One region of the Paenibacillus sp. CMM36 genome, then DNA from elsewhere that is predicted to be linked to it. Evidence: riboswitches for the same ligand, from Rfam matches in the RefSeq annotation. Region 1 holds a riboswitch; each other region holds the start of a gene.

Region 1 (4,958 bases):
TAACGGATGAGCGTAAATTCACACTCCAGATTGCACTGTCCCAATTAAACGGGATATACAATACGGATTATGCGATGGTCATTGCGGGCACCCTGCTTGCTGTACTGCCACTTATAATTTTATTTCTTTTCATTAGCCGCCAGTTTATTTCCGATCTTGCCGCCGGAGCGGTCAAAGATTAGATTTATTTGAATTCCCTTATTCATTTCATGTATAATAGTTAATCGTCATTTCAAATAGCTTACATGGTAAAGTTAGGTATTCAACAGGCAATCAGGTTAAGCGATTTACGATTTGAACATGAACTATGAACTGAGGGGAACTTTCCAGATGAACAAATTCACATATTATAACCCCACCAAATTAATATTTGGAGACAATCAAATTGAAGAACTGCAGCAGGAGCTGCTGAATTACGGCAAAAATATTTTACTGATATACGGAGGCGGAAGTGTCAAGCGAAATGGTCTGTATGACCAGGTATTAAACGCGTTAGAGCCGCTACATCTTAACATTCATGAATTGTCCGGCGTAGAGCCGAATCCGCGCTTGTCCACCGTTAAGAAGGGCATCGACATTTGCCGAAATGAAAACATCGACTTCTTACTTGCAGTAGGCGGCGGAAGCGTTATTGATTGCACCAAAGCCATCGCAGCAGGGGCTGAATATGACGGCGATGTGTGGGATATTATCAATAAAAAGCACATGCCTACCCAGGCTCTGCCATTCGGTACCATCCTCACACTCGCCGCTACCGGTTCAGAAATGAATCCAGATTCTGTTATCACCAACTGGGAAACAAACGAAAAATACGTATGGGGCAGCGCGGTGACGCATCCGAAATTCTCGATTCTGGACCCAAAAAACACCTTCTCTGTGCCACGTGATCAGACGGTATATGGCATGGTGGATATGATGAGCCATGTATTTGAACAGTATTTTCACAATGTTAAAAATACACCGTTGCAAGATCGTATGTGCTTTTCCGTGCTGCAAACCGTAATCGAAACTGCACCTAAGCTGTTGGAGGATTTGCACAACTACGAGCATCGCGAAACGATTTTATATGCCGGAACGATTGCTCTTAACGGAACACTGCAAATGGGCTACTTCGGGGACTGGGCTTCGCATACGATTGAACATGCATTATCTGCTGTATATGATATTCCTCATGCTGGCGGTCTGGCGATCCTATTCCCCAACTGGATGAGACATACGGTGGATCAGGATGCTGCACGCATGAAACGGCTGATGCTCAGCATGTTTGACTTAGACACCGTAGATAAAACAGATAGAGAAATCGCTTTGGAGGGTATTGACCGTCTTAGTGCATTCTGGACAAGTCTCGGTGCCCCTTCCACCCTGGCCGGTTACAATATTAATGATGAGCAATTGGAAAAAATCGCAACCATTGCAGCCCGTGAAATGGAATATGGAGGCTTCGGTAATTATAAAAAGCTGAAACAGGAAGATATTTTAGCTATTTTGCGTGCATCGTTATAACATTCAAAAAGGAGTGTCCTCAAGCCTGTGATGGCTGAAGGCACTCCCTTTTGGAATTTATGAATTAACTGTTTGTCCCTTTTCTTCTACTTGAATAGCTGCCCCTACACTGGCACCTGCAAGAATGCCCTTTTTCTTACTAGAATTCAGAGAATCCATATAGGTTCGGGTTTCTGCAACGACAATGCCTGATAAGCCGAGCAGTGCAATCAGGTTCGGGAAAGCCATCATTGCGTTAAAGATATCTGCCAGCAGCCAAATCGCATCCAGTTTAATGAACGCGCCCCCGCCAACGAGTAGAATGAACAGATAACGGTATGGCTTAATCCACTTGACGCCAAGCAAGTATTCAACACAGCGTTCCCCGTAATAGTTCCAGCCGAGCATGGTGGTGAACGCGAACATAATCAGAATAATTGTGAGCAGTTCTGCCCCCAGCGGGAATGCGCTGGAAAATGCTTGCTGAGTCATCAGGCCCGCATCGGTAGGCCCGCTCCACACACCGCTAACCAGTAGCGTCAACCCGGTCATCACACAAATAACCATCGTATCAATAAACACGCCTGTCATGGAAATCAGCCCTTGTTCCGCAGGCCATTTGGTTTTGGCAGCTGCGGCTGCAATCGGTGCGCTTCCCAATCCGGCCTCATTGGCAAAAATACCTCTGGCTACCCCACTTCGCATCGCCAGCATAATCGTAGCTCCGGCAAATCCGCCCGTTGCCGATGTAGTTGAAAATGCCGAATGGAGCACCAGCGCAATTGCGGCAGGAAGCTGGTCAGCAAACCGAATCAGTACGATGAGACAGATCAGTACGTACAAGCCTGTTTTAAAAGGAACGACCTTCGTCGATACCTTGGCAATACTTTTGAGTCCTCCAATAGTAACCAGTCCTGTGAGGATAGCAATAATCAGTGCCGTTACAATGGGCGGAACACCAAAACTGTTTTCCGTCGAAGATACAATCGCTTTGACCTGTGGAAACGTTCCAATCCCGAACAACGCTACCAGCATGCCCGAAAAAGCAAACAGCATCGCCAGCGGTTTAAAACGGCGTCCCAGACCTTTCTCAATATAATACATCGGGCCGCCGGAAAATTGTCCATTCCGATCCTTCACCCGGTATTTTACCGCAAGTACACCTTCCGCATATTTCGTCGCCATCCCAAAAAAGGCTGCAACGACCATCCAGAACAAGGCACCCGGCCCGCCCAGCTTAATGGCTGTCGCTACGCCGACAATACTTCCTGTGCCAACTGTAGCCGCTAGCGCCGTACTCAAAGCCGCAAAACTACTTACATCCCCGCTGCCTTCATTCGGGGCCTTACCGATCAGCTTGATCGCCAGGGGCAGGCGGAATACCTGCAACATTTTCAGACGTATGGTCAGCCACAACCCCGTTCCCATGACAAGAATGATGAGAGGCGCCCCCCATATCCAACTGCTAATCGCTTCTAACACATGTACCAAATTCATTTCAACCCGCTCCTCCAGCATATTAGAAAACAAAAAAGAGTCAAATCAGCTGATTCGACTCCTGGAGAGGTTAAAGGCACGAAAAAATACAACCATCTTGTGCAGGTTTCTGCCTCTAATAGCTCATAAAAAAGCCTAGGGCATTCCCTGTCACAGGTTATTCGCGTCTCTGTCCTTTTGCCTGAGAGTTTAAGCAGATGTTCTCTGCGGTGCACCTTCGGCGCCCAATTAAGGGTCTCTCCAGAGTTCTGTCCGTTTACGGTCCCCGCTTGTGGCTGTAAACAGCCTAAGCACCTGAGAGTTTTGCCCCTTCGGTCGGAACTTTCGTTCCATCTCCCGCAAACATCAACCAGACATATGAAATTTTTATTCATTATACAGAAAACTTTCAGCTTATTACAAGTGAAAAGTTTGTGAAGCCCTCTGAAATATTATTATGTCTATCAAAAAAGCGGGTACAGCAGATTGCATCCTTAGGATGTCCTCTGCTATACCCGCCCGAGACGATATGAAATTACAATTCTTCACCATTGGTTGCTATCACATTTTTATACCAGTTAAAAGAGTCTTTTTTGGAGCGTTTGAGCGTTCCGTTACCGTCATCATCCAGATCAACGTAAATAAATCCGTAGCGCTTGGACATTTCGGAAGTAGACATGCTCACGAGGTCGATAGGGCCCCAGCTGGTGTAACCAATCAGATCAACACCGTCAGCAATCGCTTCCTTCATTTGGACAATATGCTGACGCAAGTAATCAATGCGATACGTGTCATGCACAGAGCCGTCCTCTTCCACCTTATCATATGCACCCAAGCCATTTTCCACGATGAACAGCGGCTTTTGATAGCGATCATAAAACGTATTCAGTGTAACACGCAGGCCGATCGGATCGATCTGCCATCCCCAGTCGGAGGACTGCAGATACGGATTTTTCACGCCGCCAATCAGGTTTCCTGCTGCTTTCTCGCCTTCTGGACCTGCCGATACGGTCAAGGTCATGTAGTAGCTAAATGAGATAAAATCAACCGTATTATTTTTCAAAATTTCGGCATCGCCGGGTTCTGTCTGGATCACAATATTATTTTCTACAAAATAACGATTCATATAGTTGGAATATTCCCCACGGGCATGCACATCCGTAAAGAATAGGTTCATCTGATTTTCATGCTGGGCTTTCAGTATATCCGCTGGGTTACACGTATGTGGATAGCTTTCTATACGTGCCAACATACAGCCGATCTGAGCACCCGGGATGATCTCATGTCCCCGTTTGGTTGCCAGTGCACTAGCTACAAATTGATGATGCAATGCTTGATATATCGCTTGTTGTTTGTTTTCTACACGGTCAATAACCACACCGCCACCGGTGAACGGACTCATGGTCATTACATTGATTTCATTAAAGGTCAGCCAGTATTTTACTTTATCCTTATAGCGTGTAAACACCGTTTCGGCATAATTGACGTAATGCTGTATGACTTCACGACCCAGCCAGCCATTATACTTCTGAGTCAGACCTAGCGGTGTTTCATAATGTGACAATGTTACCAAGGGCTCAATATTATATTTGCGCAGCTCATCAAATACATTGTCGTAGAATTGCAATCCTGCTTCATTCGGTTCGTGATCATAGCCATTCGGGAAAATCCGCGACCAGTGGATGGACATACGAAATACTTTAAAGCCCATTTCAGCGAACAATGCAATATCTTCTTTGTAGTGGTGGTAAAAGTCCACACCTTCACGTTTTGGGAAACGGGCATTGACTTTGCCTGCCAAAATGTCTTCGAGTCGCTCGGACGAAATCTCTATAGCGTGATCGTTCTTACGTTCCGCTTTGGGTACATAAGCAATCATGTCTGCGCTGGACAAGCCTTTTCCATCTACGTCAAAAGCACCTTCCAATTGGTTGGCTGCAGTTGCCCCGCCCCACAAGAAGTTTTTCGGAAATCCTTTTAGCATCTTCGTCATGGTATAA
Region 2 (4,958 bases), on a different contig from region 1:
CATCTACTTCGTATACCTCGGGTAATGCCGCAGGTTCGCTGCGCAGCGCATAATCCGGCAAAAGCTCTGCCACCGGGCGACGAGGAACGTCGCACTCGGGAAGGGAATAAGCGATGCGACCCGGACGGCTCAATTCAAAAATGAGCGCTTGATCGTGTTCCTTCAACAGCTCTTGTTTCTGGTCCGGTCCGGTGTGTGTCATAGCAATCCCTCCAAGGTGTGTACAAATTGGTCGATCTCTTCTTTGGTTCTTTGCTCCGTCACGGCAATCAGCATGTGACCCGCAAGTTCCGGATAGTCCCGGCCCAAATCATAGCCTGCGATAAATCCAGCAGCTAACAGATTGTCCTGAAGTTTGCTCACATCCGTACCTTCAGGCAGCCTAAGGGCAAACTCGTTAAAGGTCGGTGCGTGAAATGAGGCAGTTACGCCTTTCAAGCTCAGCAATTGTTCTAACGCATAGCGGCTTTTATGCAAATTCAGCTCGGCTACTTCCTGGATGCCCTGTCTCCCCATGACGGACAAGTACACAGATGCAGATAAAGCTAGCAACGCTTGATTGGAACAAATGTTAGAGGTGGCCTTTTCGCGGCGGATATGCTGTTCGCGCGCTTGCAAGGTCAGCACGAAGCCGCGTTTACCATTGCGATCAGTGGTCTGACCCACAATACGGCCGGGGATACGGCGCATATGTGCCTGAGAAACGGCAAAGTATCCACAGGTCGGACCGCCGAGAGAAGAGGAGATGCCAAGTGGCTGCGCGTCTCCTACCACAATATCCGCGCCCTGTTTGCCGGGTGTCTCCAGCAAGCCAAGTGCCAGTGGGTTGGCACTGACGACCAAAAGACCTTTGTGTGCATGGATGAGGTCAGCCATCGGCTGTAGATTTTCCACGGCTCCGAAAAAGTTGGGGCTTTGGACCAAAACAGCCGCGGTCTGTTCCGATACGGCCGCCGCTAACGCATCAGCATCCGTTACACCGTCCGAACAGCCGATCTCCACGATGTCCAAATTCAATCCGCGTGCATAGGTTGCCAATACCTGACGTGCCTCTGGATGGACGGACCTCGATACGATAAGCTGTTTACGGCGGGTAGCTGCGGCGGACAGTGAGCCCGCTTCCGCCAGTGCAGTCGCTCCGTCGTACATGCTGGCATTAGCTACAGCCATGCCCGTCAATTCGCAAATATACGATTGAAACTCGAAAATGGCTTGTAGCTCGCCTTGGCTTACTTCCGGCTGATAGGGGGTGTAGGCAGTGTAGAATTCTGAGCGTGAAGTGATGTGCTGGATGACGGACGGAATATGATGATCATAAATTCCTGCGCCAAGAAAGCTGGCATGTGTGTCTGTATTGGCATTGTGTCCGGCCAGCTCGGTCAAGTGACGGGTTAAGGCTTTCTCATCGAGTCGAGAAGAAAGAGGGAGTTCCCCTTGATATCGAATGGCCTCTGGAATGTCACTGAATAAATCATCAATGGATGATACACCGACCACACGCAGCATTTCGGTTTGATCCTGTTCAGTCATAGGGAGATAACGATGCTGCTTCATAGGTTCTGGCTCCTTTCGAAAAGCAAAATTTTAAATCCGTAAATGAGCTAATAAAAAAGTGTGAGATGAAAACCCGGAAATACATATCTGACATGTTTGCTTTATAGAAATAAGGAGAGTTTAAGATCAGCGTGGGCGCTTATAAAAGGGGGCTGCCACCACCTCGGCACGCAGGCGTTTGCCACGAATCTCAACCTCCAGTGGTGTGGAGAGGGCGCTAAAACGACTGTCCACCAAGGCGAGGCCCAGATTACGCTTCAAGGAGGGCGACTGAGTCCCCGTTGTGACCTCACCGATGTGTTGTCCTTCTGCGAATACCGGATAATGGGCGCGTGGGATACCGCGGTCCATCATTTCTAGCCCGATCAATTTACGAGGAACCCCTTGTTCTTTTTGACGCTGAAGTGCTTCTCTACCGATAAAATCTCCTTTATTCAGCTTGACGAAGAAACCCAGACCGGCTTCGAGTGGTGAAATTGTGGCAGATAACTCCTGTCCGTATAGCGGCAACCGAGCCTCAAAGCGTAGTGTATCCCGAGCACCAAGTCCAGCGGGAATCAGCCCATACGACTCACCGGAACGAAGCAAACCCTCCCATACGGCGGGTGCTTCCGCGGCAGGTACGTAAAATTCAAAACCGTCTTCGCCCGTATATCCGGTTCGTGAGACGAGTGCTTTTGCTCCGAACAATGGCACGTTCTCATGAAAGTGGAAAGATGCCAGATTCGTAATATCCGTATCTGCCACGGCTGCGGCAATACGTGCTGCTTCCGGTCCCTGCAATGCCAGCAATGCTATTGCATCAGACACATTCTCCATGTGAACGGATGCAGGCACATGACGAAGTAACCAATCCCAATCCTTATCAATGTTGGAGGCGTTCACAACGAGCATGTAGCGTTCCGGTCCTTTGCAGTAAACAAGCAGGTCGTCTACTACACCTCCATCGGGGTAACACAGGAGTGAATATTGTGCCTGACCTGGTTCCAACTGGCTGACATCATTCGTGGTCACCCTTTGTAGAAAAGCTTCGGCCTCTTTGCCTTCAACCAAAAACTCACCCATATGCGATACATCGAATAAACCCGCACGTTGCCGGACGGCCTCATGCTCCTTTTGAATGCCGCTAAACTGAACGGGGAGCTCCCAGCCTCCAAAGTCAATACAACGAACCCCAGACTGCGTCCCGTAGGATGAATATAGCGGTGTTTTTCGCAAATTAGTCATGTTTCCACTCCTATCCGGTGTAATCGGCTAAACAAAAAAGACAGGCCGAAAAAAACGTATAGACAGCAGTCTATACTCTTTTTTCAGCTCTGTCCTTGATACCAGAAAGTTACCCCGGTATGTACCGGGTTTCCTCTTGGGTGATCCGCTCCAATAGCGAATGCTCTCCAGAGATGCGTCCGGCAGAGGTCCTTTTGCCTGAGAGATTCACCTGCAATGCAGGCTTACTCCTTCGGCGCTACCTTCGGGATCAGCAGTATATTACCTGGCTTTGCAGATAACAACTTGATCCGATTCGCGTGCACAACTGTCTCACAAGCGGCAACAGCTATGCGAATCTTTTTGGCAGTCTCTCCCTCTGCGTTCATCCGCGTTTGCAGTTGTCGGGTGTTTCCCAAAGTATTTGCTATAACCCATTAATACGCAAATTCATTCAAAATGTCAATAAAAATGTCATCAAAAACAATAGAAAAAACATTTAATATATAAATAAGGATATGTAAGCGTTTGTTATAAATTATTATATTTTTATATAGAGCACTATAGGAGGTAATATGAAGTATTTTTGTTAGTATTATTGACATGAGTGTTCTTATTGTCATAATCTTAACCTGTCTAATACAGGTGAGCAAATGCGATTTTATTCATATGGAAGTGAGGGGAACAGAATGGGTGAAGTGAAGCAGCAACTTTGGTATACAGACGAACATGAGTGGGTTCAGCGGACAGAGAATGGAACGGTGCGGATTGGTATTACAGACTTTGCACAGCACCAACTGGGTGATATTGTTTTTGTAGAATTACCTGAGGCGGGAGTAACGATTGAGCAGGGAGCGGAGATCGGTACGATTGAATCGGTGAAGACGGTATCCGACCTTTTTGCTCCGGTGACGGGAACCATATTAAAAGTGAATGAAGCGCTGGAAGGTACACCTGAGCTAGTGAATGAATCTCCATATGACAAAGGTTGGATGGTAGAAGTAGAGATGGATAAAGATGTGGAGGAATCATTGGGCAAACTACTGTCGGCGGATCAGTATGAGCAGTTGATTTCGGAGTAATAAATAGAGCAATGCAGCATGAAATAATAGCGTGTTATTCGGAATTTTATATTGATTTTTAATTGAATAAGAGCATCGTTAGTTTGCTCGATTTTTGTATAAAATAGTCGCTATGATTTGACGTAGCGGCTATTTTTTTGTCTTTTTTATGAAAACGTAATTACGTGTGTTGTTCTGATATAGTGGGTTGTCCCCATATAGGAATCATACATAATCCAGCGCGGTTTTTCGACTAATTTCTATAGCTACAGGTCATATTAAGAAGAATTATGCAGGTATAATATCTTCCTGGATAATTTAAATTTAAATGTTGTCATCAACGTTCATGACGAAAGTACGTTTTCATTTCGTTGATGAAGATAGCGCTGTCATTTAGTATGAATTTTAAGAAAAGGTAGTGATGCTTACCTACAAGGAGGATTTGAATATGAGTACATTGGACGCAAAGCCAAGTTCAAAAGGAGGCACTCGTGTCGCCGTACAGCGTTTTGGCCGTTTTCTTAGCGGTATGGTTATGCCCAATATGGGAGCCTTTATTGCGTGGGGGTTGATTACGGCACTCTTTATTCCGACCGGATGGTTCCCGAACGAAGGTTTTGCACAGTTGGTTGATCCGATGAAAAATTATTTGTTGCCGCTGCTGATTGGTTATACAGGGGGCACGATGATTCACGGACAGCGTGGAGGTGTGATCGGTGCCATCATGACGATGGGTGTCATAGTAGGAGCCGATATCCCGATGTTCCTGGGCGCGATGGTAGCTGGTCCGCTGGCTGCGTGGATATTGAAGAAGTTCGACAAGGCCATTGAAGGCAAAGTCAGATCAGGCTTTGAAATGCTGGTCAATAATTTTTCGGCCGGGATTATCGGTGCCATTCTAGCACTGCTTGCCCATGTGGCGATCGGCCCGGTTGTACAAATGATCAGTCAAGTGTTGTCGGCAGGGGTACAGTTCCTCGTGAACGCGGGGCTATTGCCGCTTGTCAACCTCATTATTGAGCCCGGAAAAGTATTATTTTTAAACAACGCGCTGAATCACGGAGTATTGAGTCCGATTGCGTTGGAGGAAGCTGCAAGAACAGGCAAATCCGTACTGTTCATGCTGGAATCCAACCC
Region 3 (4,958 bases), on a different contig from region 1:
CAGCAGGGATCAAACGACTAACTAACCCAAGCTCACATTGAGCTCCTGACAATATAATTTACGAAGCCGCTCCATAGGAGCCAGACTTGAATGTTCTAGGATCGTACCATTTGTAGCCTGCTGCCGGAGCAGACCAAGGCTCAGGATGTGGTTCCGTGGACGCCGCAGGCTCTTCGAATGGCAGAAGCTTCGTTGGTTGATCCAGAGTCAAACCTGCCACATCAGACAATTTCGTGTAGTCCTGCTTCCATGCAAGCCATTGAACCGTTTGCACCAGGAAGGTTGAATCATCCACTTCTTTGAAGCCATCATATGTCTTCTTCGACTGTCCGTTTTCCTCACGCACATATTTCGGTGTAGCATCTTCTACAGGGGAAGAATCACCGATGAATGCCGCCTTGCCTTGGCCTACCTTGGAGATAGCGGCATAAGGTCCTTCCGCACGGCCCCCGCCGTTATAAACCCCCTGATCTACCGCATTCCCCCATTTTTTCGTGCCTGAAGGGATATAAGCAATGCCTTTAGCCTTGGTAGGATCAATAATAGCCAGCGTAGATCCTGCATGCATGGCAATCGAGCGCACACCCTTGGTAATACCGAAAGATTGATCTGCGGCTACAATGTCGGTAGCATTCACATCACCGAGCGCATTGTAACGGAAACGAACGCCAAAGTTGGCCGCCAGCCAATCGGAGCTTGTTAATCCTTGCATTGCCGGTGATGCAGCCTCTTCTGCAGTCATGCCTTTGGCCGGATTAGTATAGGCTCCACGACGGTAGCCATTCATAACCTCGGAGGAATCCCAACGGTTTTTGTTACGATCTGCATTATAATGATCGGAGATGAAGAAGACGCTCCCTCCGTTATTCACGTATTGCAGCAGGGCAGCCTGCTCGGATGCCTTAAAGGCAACATTCGCTTCACCAATAATGAACACATCATATTGGCGCAGCTTATCATAGGTTATGGCCTGTTCTCCATAAGTAAAAGGAATAGGGCGGTTCAATTGATCCACAGTAAAGCCTACATTACGTAATCCATTGGCAAAGTCGGAGAAGGCGCCTTCAATGACCCAATCTGCTGCACCAGCCGTCTGTGCGTGCGTATTATCGAACAGCACCTTTTTGCCTTTTCCATCCGGCAATGTAGTACCGGGTTGACCCGGGTTGCCAGGTTCAGGTTCGCCAGGTTCACCTGGTTCCCCCGGCTCGCTTCCACTCACCAGTTCCACAGCGCTTGGACTTTTTACTCCACCAAAATTATTGTAGGCACCAAGCGTACCTGTCACGCGAATTTTGCTGCCGACCAGTCCAGGATGACCTGTTAACCCAAATTGCCCTCTGTACGCAGATGTCAGCTGCACATCCAATAGATTAGACGTGCTACGTTCATTGGCCTGGTCGGCAATCAGTACGTTAAAATCATTCGCAAACGGAGAAGAAAAGTTAGCCGTTTTCGATCCGGTAGCATGTCCGACGATATAACCTTCTACCGTCACCGTACCTCCACTGCTTTGGCCCTGAAGTGCTTCGGCTACTGTCAATGCTCCCTCTGCCTTGACCTGACCGAACGGAACGAAGATCCCGATCAGCAGTGATGCGATCGCTGCTAGATGCAGCATCCCTTTTAAGCGTGAACCTGTGAACCGCAAGCCTTTTACCATACGTCAATATCCCTCCTATGATTTCCATAAATGTACTTGTCCTCTATCAGATTAGCCGCCAATCTTCTAATTCCTTCCTGATTTCATCCATAATTATGTAAACTTTAATCTTTTTTATTGGAAATGCACCTGTTTATGTAAAAATTAAACCCTGTGATTGACACCGAGCACGTCATACATTACGCTAAGAAAGACATGTAGAACGGTATACGCGAATGAAGATGACGGGAGAGTCTGTCCAGGGGGCTTACACTCTGGCGGCACCGAAGGAGCAAGACGCCAGCACCCGGCTGGCGGATAATCTCTCAGGTCCATGTATCGTCATCTGACGCAACTCTGGAGAGAGCGCAAGCCACCCAAGGGGTAAGGCGGTAAGAACACCGCACGAAACTCTCAGGTAACGAGGACAGAGATAAGGGAAACTTCCTTATCCTGTCCTTTTTTGTGCTCACATTGTGCGTCAGCATTAGGAACCGTCATAACCGCGCAAAGACGCGGAAATACCATATAGTATGGTATTAGAACATACAGGGGGCCACACCATGCGTTTCAAAGATGTATTTTCTATTATCGGCCCGGCCATGACCGGACCTTCCAGTTCACACACCGCAGGCGCGGTGCGACTCGCACGCGTTGCCCGGCACTGGCTCGGGGCGCAGCCTGACCGTGCCCGTATGACACTGTACGGCTCCTTTGCCGATACGTATAAAGGACACGGTACGGATCTGGCGCTCATCGCAGGACTGCTTAATTACGATACGGACGATCACCGGATTCCAGATGCCGAGCAATGGGCCGAGCAAGCCGGGATGACCGTGGAATTCGCCGTCAGTGGACTCCCCGCTCCTCATCCGAACACCGTCCGTTTCGAGTTGTGGAAGGGCGAGGATCAGCGCACACTGCTGGGCTCCTCCATCGGCGGCGGCAGCATCCATGTCCAGCAACTCAACGAATTCCGGGTCAATCTGACCGGGGAGCTGCCTACGCTGGTGCTTCTCCACTCGGATAAGCCCGGTACATTGGGCGCAATAACTTCAGCGCTGGGCGCGGCCCACATTAACATTGCCTATATGCACGTAGATCGCAAAGGCCGGGATGGTGAAGCACTCACCGCCATTGAAACGGACAGTTCTGCTCCAGCTGAACTGATTGCGGAACTGCGTTCTTTACCTCATATGTATGAAATTAAGATGATTAATTTGAAAAAAGGAGCTGAATCCGATGCGGTTTAGCCATCTGCATGAGATCAGCGCTTTATGCGCTGAAGAATCCACCACGATTGGCCGCTTGATGATTCAAGAGCAGGTACAAGAAACGAATACAACGGAGGAAGAAATCTTTCGACAAATGTCTGATTATTATGAAGTCATGAAGGAAGCCGTTCATCGCGGTCAGACACAAGACACCGTATCCCGCAGTGGATTGACGGGCGGCGACGGCAAGCGCCTGGCCGAGTATCTGCGGTCAGGGGAAACCTGCTCCGGTGATGCCTCTGCGCTCGCCATGGCTTATGCCCTCTCCGTGTCGGAGGTTAATGCATCCATGGGTCGCATTGTCGCCACTCCTACCGCAGGCTCATGTGGGGTTATCCCTGGTGTGTTCATCAGTGCGCAGGAACGGTTCGGCTGGGATGATGAGCATATGGTGAACGGCCTATTCGCCGCTGGAGCCATTGGCTACGTGATCGCCAACAACTCCTTCATTTCTGGCGCGGAGGGAGGCTGTCAGGCTGAGATTGGCTCAGCTATCGGGATGGCCGCTGGCGCTATGGTCGAGCTACGCGGTGGTACGCCTGAACAGGCTGTTCACGCCGTAGGCCTCGCTCTTAAGAACACGCTCGGCCTAATCTGCGACCCCGTCGCCGGACTCGTGGAGATTCCGTGCATCGTGCGCAACGGCCTGGGAGCCGTGACTGCGCTTGCCGCAGCGGACATGGCTTTGGCGGGTGTGCGCAGCGCTATTCCGTCTGACGAAGTCATTGACGTGATGCTTGAAGTCGGCAGCGCGATGCCGTCGAAGCACCGCGAGACCGCCAAAGGCGGCTTGGCTCAGACGCCGACTGGCAAGCGTTTGACCGAATCACTTACACGCAACGCATCAATCAAGAAGAATAAGTCGTAATTTCTAAGCTTTAAACCAATTACTTTTCCTCTATAAAACAAGGCGACTACCTCTCCCCTACATTGTCCTAGGGAAAGAGAATTCGCCCTTATAAAGAAAAGAGCAAGCATATCGTCGCTGGACGTATGCTTGCTCTTTTTCTTTTTAGTCGGGTTACAGATTACTGAACGGTTACCTGTATCTTCGTCATTTTACCTGCATATTTCACAGTAATTACTGCTTTGCCCTTGCCCTGTGCCTTAATGTTACCGTCTTTGACGGTCGCCACAATAATTCTGGACGAGGACCAGACAGCCGGTTTGGAAACATCCTTCTCCGACTCATCCTTATACGTGGCTGTAGCCGTAACCTTAGCCAGCTGTCCTGCCTTCAAATTCAAGGCGACTTCGTCTGTTTGCAAATATTTAAGCGTATCAACATCTACAGGTACGCTGATTATCTTCCCGCCGAACTTCGCCTGAATGTTAGCTTTACCGTAGCTGACCGCGGTAACCTGACCCTTTTTAACAGTGGCTACCTTATAATTGGACGTTTTCCATTCAGCTTGGGTTGTAACATCCTTTTCTTTACCATCGCTCGATTTAACCACAATCGCGATGGTTTTTTGATCTCCAGATTTGAGCGATAGCGCGATTGCATCCGCTTCAATCTTTTGCGCTACGTCCACTTCTACCGTAAACGTAATGTTTTGCTTGCCATATGAAGCAGTCACAGTTGCCTTACCACTACCATTCGCTTTGATCAAACCTTCGCTAACTTCAACCACTTTTACATTGCTAGTTGTCCAGGTGGCATCCTTGGTTACATCTGTTTTTGTACCACCACTCTTAACTCCTGTTACTTTCAGCTGCTTCGTTTCCTGAGCACCAAGCGCAATTACACGCGAGTCTGTTTCCAGACGGTCTACAAGGCCCACTTGTACGTTAATTGTTAGTTTTTTGCCATTATAGGTCGCTGTAATAACCGCTTTACCAGCAGATTTACCCGTAATCGTTCCTTTGGACACAGAGGTAATATCTTCCGCGCTTGAAGCCCATTCTGCATCCTGTGTTACATCTTCCTTACGCCCATCCGCATAAGTAGCCGTCAAAGTTGCAGTATAGTCCTCATTAATATCAATTGTTGCCGTTTTGGAGGACAGAGACAGATCCCCGGGTACATTTACGGATACCGT

The links. A riboswitch is a leader RNA that binds a small molecule or an ion and turns the genes downstream of it on or off. The one in region 1 is predicted to bind glycine.
Region 2: another riboswitch for glycine. It lies ahead of gcvT (glycine cleavage system aminomethyltransferase GcvT); the one in region 1 lies ahead of ACWA2B_RS12300 (alanine/glycine:cation symporter family protein).
Region 3: another riboswitch for glycine. It lies ahead of sdaAB (L-serine ammonia-lyase, iron-sulfur-dependent subunit beta); the one in region 1 lies ahead of ACWA2B_RS12300 (alanine/glycine:cation symporter family protein).

The regions. Positions count from the first base shown of each region.
Region 1 is NZ_JBSEDY010000005.1:63,147-68,104, forward strand. It holds gene ACWA2B_RS12290 (carbohydrate ABC transporter permease) at 1-182, shown strand, start outside; gene ACWA2B_RS12295 (iron-containing alcohol dehydrogenase) at 331-1,503, shown strand; gene ACWA2B_RS12300 (alanine/glycine:cation symporter family protein) at 1,561-2,979, opposite strand; glycine riboswitch at 3,139-3,233, opposite strand; glycine riboswitch at 3,252-3,328, opposite strand; gene ACWA2B_RS12305 (glycoside hydrolase family 1 protein) at 3,494-4,951, opposite strand.
Region 2 is NZ_JBSEDY010000007.1:140,898-145,855, forward strand. It holds gene gcvPB (aminomethyl-transferring glycine dehydrogenase subunit GcvPB) at 1-202, opposite strand, end outside; gene gcvPA (aminomethyl-transferring glycine dehydrogenase subunit GcvPA) at 199-1,554, opposite strand; gene gcvT (glycine cleavage system aminomethyltransferase GcvT) at 1,681-2,781, opposite strand; glycine riboswitch at 2,958-3,057, opposite strand; gene gcvH (glycine cleavage system protein GcvH) at 3,450-3,842, shown strand; gene ACWA2B_RS15760 (PTS mannitol transporter subunit IICB) at 4,270-4,958, shown strand, end outside.
Region 3 is NZ_JBSEDY010000003.1:14,149-19,106, reverse strand. It holds gene ACWA2B_RS07445 (DUF6359 domain-containing protein) at 59-1,663, opposite strand; glycine riboswitch at 1,879-1,994, shown strand; gene sdaAB (L-serine ammonia-lyase, iron-sulfur-dependent subunit beta) at 2,206-2,895, shown strand; gene sdaAA (L-serine ammonia-lyase, iron-sulfur-dependent, subunit alpha) at 2,885-3,784, shown strand; gene ACWA2B_RS07430 (Ig-like domain-containing protein) at 3,945-4,958, opposite strand, start outside.